DNA from 2 places in the Providencia sp. Me31A genome. Region 1 is predicted to be linked to the other one. Evidence: predicted binding sites of a transcription regulator. Region 1 holds the regulator's gene; the other holds the start of a gene.
The links. The regulator CRP, encoded in region 1, controls carbon source genes, mostly activating them, when cyclic AMP is high. The targets are predictions, from matches to a motif close to ATGTGANNNNNNTCACAT.
Positions count from the first base shown of each region.

Region 2: the regulator CRP is predicted to act here: its motif matches at 2,417-2,434, upstream of deoC (deoxyribose-phosphate aldolase).

Region 1 covers NZ_JBKQGZ010000016.1:60,565-64,140, forward strand. The annotation lists gene ACLPIE_RS14235 (hydrolase) at 1-94, shown strand, start outside; gene ACLPIE_RS14240 (YheU family protein) at 91-300, shown strand; gene ACLPIE_RS14245 (phosphoribulokinase) at 360-1,226, shown strand; gene ACLPIE_RS14250 (OsmC family protein) at 1,310-1,711, opposite strand; gene crp (cAMP-activated global transcriptional regulator CRP) at 2,068-2,700, shown strand; gene ACLPIE_RS14260 (hypothetical protein) at 3,012-3,576, shown strand, end outside.
Region 2 covers NZ_JBKQGZ010000028.1:22,539-26,114, forward strand. The annotation lists gene deoB (phosphopentomutase) at 1-9, opposite strand, end outside; gene deoA (thymidine phosphorylase) at 63-1,385, opposite strand; gene deoC (deoxyribose-phosphate aldolase) at 1,429-2,208, opposite strand; gene ACLPIE_RS19360 (NupC/NupG family nucleoside CNT transporter) at 2,696-3,576, opposite strand, start outside.

The DNA.
Region 1 (3,576 bases):
CTTTGTGGGGGGAACATTGAGAAAACCCCAAATGTGGCTAGAAACACGCATACCACAATGGTTAGCCCCTTATTTAAATCAGGAAAAACAATGATTATCCCTTGGCGTGAACTTTCGCCAGAAACATTGGAAAACCTCATTGAAAGCTATGTATTACGTGAAGGCACGGACTATGGGGTTCACGAAAAAAGCTTGCAAGATAAAGTCAACGATGTGAAACGGCAGTTAGTTTCTGGCGAAATTGTGTTAGTCTGGTCAGAACTGCATGAATCCGTTAATTTCATGCCTAAAACCCGCTAATCCGCTTCGCTCGCTGTTTATTGAAATGGTGGCTATGAGCGCAACACAGGGAGTTTGCTATGTCCCAAAAGCATCCAATTATCGCCATCACAGGTTCCAGCGGTGCCGGAACAACCTCAACTAGCCAAGCATTTCGTAAAGTTTTCCATCAATTAAACATTCAACCCGCAACATTAGAAGGTGATAGTTTTCATCGCTATACTCGCCCTGAAATGGATATGGCCATTCGTAAAGCAAGAGAACAAGGCAGGCATATCAGCTATTTTGGCCCCGAAGCGAATGACTTTGCGTTGTTAGAACAAACATTAATCGACTATGCCAAAACAGGTTGTGGGCAATCTCGTAAATATTTACACACCTACGACGAAGCCGTTCCCTACGGGTTACAACCTGGGACTTTTACACCTTGGGAGCCATTGCCTAAAGATACCGATGTCTTATTCTATGAAGGTCTACATGGCGGGATTGTGACACCAGAGCATAATGTTGCACAACATGTTGACTTACTTGTCGGGGTTGTTCCTATCGTTAACCTTGAATGGATTCAGAAAATGATCCGTGATACGACAGAACGCGGGCATTCCCGAGAAGCGGTAATGGACTCTGTTGTGCGCTCCATGGGGGATTATATTAATTACATTACCCCGCAGTTCTCTCGTACGCATATTAATTTCCAGCGCGTTCCAACCGTAGACACGTCCAACCCATTTTCTGCTAAAGCGATCCCGTCACAAGATGAAAGTTTTATTGTGATCCGGTTTCGCGGCCTTGAGCAAATCGATTTTCCCTATTTACTTTCAATGATTTCCGACTCGTTTATTTCGGCAATGAATACAATTGTCATACCCGGTGGCAAATTAGGCTTGGCAATGGAGCTTATCATGACGCCATTGGTTGAAAAACTGATTAAGCAAAAAAATAATTAAGTTGTTTTTTCACTAATTAATAAGATGCTTATCATTAATTAAGGTAAGCATCTTATTATTAAAAAAATATTATAATAATTAAATTAATTTTTTATTTCGAAGCTATGCGTTACTTCGACTGTTTTTTCTAACATCAATGCTACTGAACAATATTTTTCAGCAGATAGCTGAACTGCACGTTCCACTGCTTTTTCCGTCAGCTCATTTCCTGTTACAATGAAATGTAGATGAATTTTGACAAAGTAACGTGGGGCTTCTTCACGACGCTGCGATGTTAATTTCACTTCACAATCCGAAATATCATTACGGCCTTTTTGCAAAATAGAGACCACATCTATCGCACTACAACCACCTGCTGCCATTAATACCATTTCCATTGGGCTTGGCGCTTTATCTCCTGCATTACCATCCATCATCACCTGATGCCCTGATGCAGACTCACCTAAAAAAGAAAGTCCTTCGACCCATTTAACTCTCGCTTCCATTTTTATTCCCCTTGAAATGAAATCAGTTTAAAGGCTACATTGTTCCATAGATATAATGAATGTTATATCAGCTTTATTCTGCTGAAGCGATACAGGGGAGACTTTCTGTATCGGATATGCTACAAACAATACTTAGTTGATAGGATTAAGATCAAAACTCAACCGTTTTATTGATTATATTATAGTGTTGATATCAATTTGCTTTCCCCTAACCAACCAGAGTGCTGACGTTATTTAGCTCTCCATATTATTTAGGGTATATAAGGCAAATTAATATGCTAAGCTAGTGACTTTAAAGCCAGCCTTTCTGGTACGCTTTTCCGAATGGCTGCAATAACATACAGAGGATAACGCTAATGGTTCTCGGCAAGCCACAAACAGACCCTACTCTTGAATGGTTTTTGTCACACTGCCATATTCATAAGTATCCATCCAAGAGCACTCTGATCCATCAGGGTGAGAAAGCAGAAACCCTTTACTATATTGTTAAAGGATCAGTGGCTGTTTTAATTAAAGATGAAGAAGGCAAAGAAATGATCCTCTCCTACCTAAATCAGGGGGATTTCATTGGTGAACTGGGTTTATTTGAAGAAGGGCAAGAACGTACTGCGTGGGTTAGAGCGAAAATCGCCTGCGAAGTTGCAGAAATTTCTTACAAAAAATTCCGTCAATTGATTCAGGTAAACCCTGACATTTTAATGCGTCTTTCTGCGCAAATGGCCAGCCGCCTACAGACAACATCAGAAAAAGTGGGTAACCTCGCTTTCTTAGATGTGACTGGTCGTATTGCTCAAACTCTATTGAATCTAGCGAAACAACCTGATGCTATGACGCATCCAGACGGGATGCAAATCAAGATCACCCGTCAGGAAATTGGCCAAATTGTTGGTTGTTCTCGTGAAACTGTCGGCCGTATTTTGAAAATGCTTGAAGATCAAAATTTGATCTCTGCGCATGGTAAAACCATTGTTGTCTACGGTACTCGCTAACTCTTAAGATAACCCTGTATCATTTACCACTGATGCAGGGTTATCTTTTGCCTCTAACAGCCATACCTATTTTTAAAATTACGATCAATTCTTTTATACTTGTCATACTCAAGTTGCAGGGTGTTAACTGCACTCAACTAGCCGAATCACATACTTGTGTCTGTTCACAAGAGTATCTTTATCGTTCGTATGCATACAACTCGAATTATTAGGTAAATACATACTAACCTCGTTTCTTTATATTTAAGTAATTTTTCCTCATATAAGATTAAAAATATCCCACTCATTAATGATTAAGGAATTTTTAATTTATGAATAGTATTCAAAAATCAAATATTAACCCAACATGTTCTATTGAGACTTGCGATAAAACCAACTCGATAGAAATAAGAATAAAGGCAAATGGCATTGTGCAAAACTTAATAAATATTAAAAATACGAATTCAATGGAAAATACGATGCCAAATATAAAGATAATTATTAATTATGATAAAAATAGCGCTGACACTGAAAAACCTATTATAAATTTATCGCCGAAAAATTCGTTGATTAACAACTCAAATTGCTGTTTGGGGAGAACAAATAAAGCATGCCAAACAACACTTCGTTTTCCAATGACAAAAAATATCGCCTCCAAATCAGAACAGCCTATCGCGGTAAAACAAGACTTAGATAACGTTGATGTAAGCCCTTCATCACCAATGCAAACCCGACAAGGTGCAAATCAGGTTAATAAGAGCATGCTAACCGAAGGTCGCTCTCCGACTAAAAATACACTCTCCCCGCTTTGGGATACCATCGTTGAAAAAAACCTACAGGAACTGGCAAAAAGTCCAGCCCCTCACTCTAATGAGCGAGCGCATTTTACTCCATTGA
Region 2 (3,576 bases), on a different contig from region 1:
GCGTTTCATATTTTTCTCCTGCGGTATTTTTAAATACGATATACCACTAAAATCTATTTATATTACTCGCTGATTTGGCGATAAACCATTGGTGTTGCTTCAGGCGCTTTATCTCCAATCACCATCGCTTCACGCACTTCTTTCGCCGCTTCTTCCCACGCTTTTTCACTGTTTGCATGGATAATTGCCAGTGGTGTCTGGGTATCCACTTTGGCACCTAATGCGGCGATATCACTCAAACCAACACTATAATCAATTGGGTCTGTCGCTTTACGACGACCACCACCTAAGGTCACGACAGACATTCCCAGCGCACGGGTATCCATTTGCGTGATGATGCCGTCTTTTGGCGCATAAACCGCTTTGCTTAGTACCGCAGTCGGCAGGTATTTGTTGTAATTTTCAACAAAATCAGCAGGCCCTTTTTGCGCTGCAACCATACGGCCAAATACTTCTGCCGCTTTACCATTATCTAATACTGCCTGTAATTTCTGACGTGCCTCTTCACGGGTCGCGGCTAATGAGCCTGACACTAGCATTTCTACACACAATGCCATGGTCACTTCATAGAGGCGAGGGTTTCTGTATTCCCCTGTCAAAAATTGAACCGCTTCACGCACCTCAACAGCATTACCGGCACTTGACGCCAGTACTTCATTCATATCGGTCAGCAATGCGGTCGTTTTACAACCTGAGCCATTGGCGACTTTAACGATGGATTCAGCCAATTCCTCTGATTTCTCATAAGTTGGCATAAATGCCCCAGAGCCAACTTTTACATCCATCACTAATGCATCAAGACCTTCGGCTAATTTTTTACCCAGAATGGATGCCGTAATTAATGGTATGGAATCAACCGTTGCTGTGATATCACGGGTTGCATAAAAACGTTTGTCAGCGGGTGCTAATGAATTGGTTTGCCCAATAATCGCCACACCAACGTCTTTGATAATGTCACGAAAACGGACATCATCTGGGAAAATATCGAAATTTGGAATCGCTTCAAGTTTATCCAATGTACCGCCAGTGTGCCCTAACCCACGGCCTGAAATCATCGGTACATAACCACCACATGCTGCCACCATAGGGCCAAGCATCAGTGATGTCACATCTCCCACGCCACCTGTTGAGTGTTTATCCACTAACGGGCCATTGAGGTTTAACGATTTCCAGTTCAGAACCGTTCCTGAATCACGCATGGCTAAAGTCAACGCGACACGCTCAGGCATCGTCATATCGTTAAAATAGATAGTCATCGCTAATGCAGCAATTTGACCTTCTGAAACAGAATTGTCACGAACTCCATTGATAAAGAAACGAATTTCTTCTTCACTTAACGGCTTACCATCGCGTTTTTTACGAATAATTTCTTGTGCCAGAAACACGATATACTCCTTTAAAGTCGAATTTATCGGCTAACTAAATAGATTAATAACTGCTACTCGATTTTTTAACGTCAAAACCCAGTGTATTTAATAAATTAGCTAATAAACTTGATGCGCCAAAGCGGAAATGACGGCTATCTGCCCAATCATCACCTAAAATTCGACCAGCTAATGCTAAATATTCAGCCGCTTCTTCTGCGGTACGAACACCACCAGCAGGTTTAAAGCCAACGGTTTTCGCCACACCCATATCACTGATGACCTGCATCATGATTTCAGCACTTTCTAGTGTCGCGTTAACAGGCACTTTACCCGTTGAAGTTTTAATAAAATCAGCACCTGCTTTAATTGAAATTTCAGAAGCTTTACGAATCAGCGCCTTATCTTTTAATTCGCCTGTTTCAATAATGACTTTCAGTAATACATTCGCTGCTGCACAAGCCTCTTTACAGGCTTTCACTAAGTCAAAACCGACTTGTTCATTACCTGCAATCAGTGCACGGTATGGGAAAACCACGTCAACTTCGTCTGCACCATAAGCAATCGCCGCTTTCGTTTCCGCTAATGCGATTTCAATATCATCATTACCATGTGGGAAGTTAGTTACTGTCGCAATACGAACATCAGGGGTACCTTGTTCACGTAATGTTTTACGTGCGATTGGAATGAAACGAGGGTAAATACAGATTGCAGCTGTATTGCCAGCTGGGCTTTTCGCCTGATGACATAATGTGATAACTTTTGCATCTGTATCGTCATCATTTAATGTTGTTAAATCCATCAGGGTCAGCGCGCGTTGTGCGGCTGCTTTTAAATCAGTCATATAACTCTCCAACGTTGTTAATTCTTCAGAACGACACGTTCTTTGTTGGCGAGCGGGCTTGGTTCCTTAAAGATGCTAGTCGGTTTTTCCGAACTGAGCAGCTGAGATCCTTCTCACCGCATCATGCCCTAGAGTAATTTCACTCTTAGAACTAGCAGTTCCATAGCAGCTTACTAATGGCTATTTGACCATGAAACCCTGCTATTTTATGTGCTACAAATCACATTAATCGACTGAATGTTACATTATCAAAATTAAAAATGTTAACTAAATCTCATTTTAGCCGATCAGGCTATCAATTTATTCACTCAAATGGCTTTTATTTACTGCTCTAAGCAATAATTGGCTAAGTTAAGAATAGCTGAAAATTTGGACTTGAGATAAGCAGCTATTAAAAGAATATAAACCATCAAAATGAAAACGGAAGGACAATCACCCTTCCGTTATATTAGCTTCAAATAACGAGCTCATCGCTATCAGAAATCAATTAGATAATTGCGACTGCACCCAATGTTAAGAAGAAACCAGCAATTGTCGCACTCATCAAGTTAGACAGAGTTCCGGCCATGACCGCTTTCATACCTAAACGAGCAACATCGCCTCGGCGATTTGGCGCCATTCCACCTAAACCACCCAGTAAGATAGCCACTGATGATAAGTTAGCAAACCCACACAATGCAAAAGAAATAATCGCTTTGGTATGGTCAGATAACACTTGTTTACCTGCCGCAATGACATCTGCATCCGCCTTCATGTATTCACCAAAGTTCATAAAGGCAACAAACTCATTCACTACAATTTTCTGCCCGATGAAAGAACCTGCTATTGTCGCTTCATTCCAAGGTACACCAATCAGATATGCAATAGGGGCGAATAGCCAGCCTAATAATAACTCAAGGGACAATTGAGGGTAGTCAAACCAACCGCCAATGCCACCTAATATCCCGTTAATTAAAGCGATTAAGGCAATGAACGCTAATAACATCGCACCAACGTTCAATGCTAACTGCATCCCTGATGAAGCTCCCGACGCCGCCGCATCAATGATATTAGCAGGACGTTCGTCTTCAGCCACTAAATCTGTCGCATTAACTCTATCTTTAATATCTTCAGTTTCAGGAACCATTAATTTAGCGAATAACAAACCGCCCGGTGCAGCCATAAATGATGCGGCAATCAAATATTCCATCGGAACACCCATTTGCGCATAACCTGCCAATACAGAGCCTGCTACAGACGCCAAACCACCACACATAATGGCGAATAGCTCAGACGTTGTCATAGTTGCAATGTATGGGCGAACCACCAGTGGTGCCTCTGTTTGCCCAACAAAGATATTTGCCGTAGCTGATAAAGATTCTGTTCTTG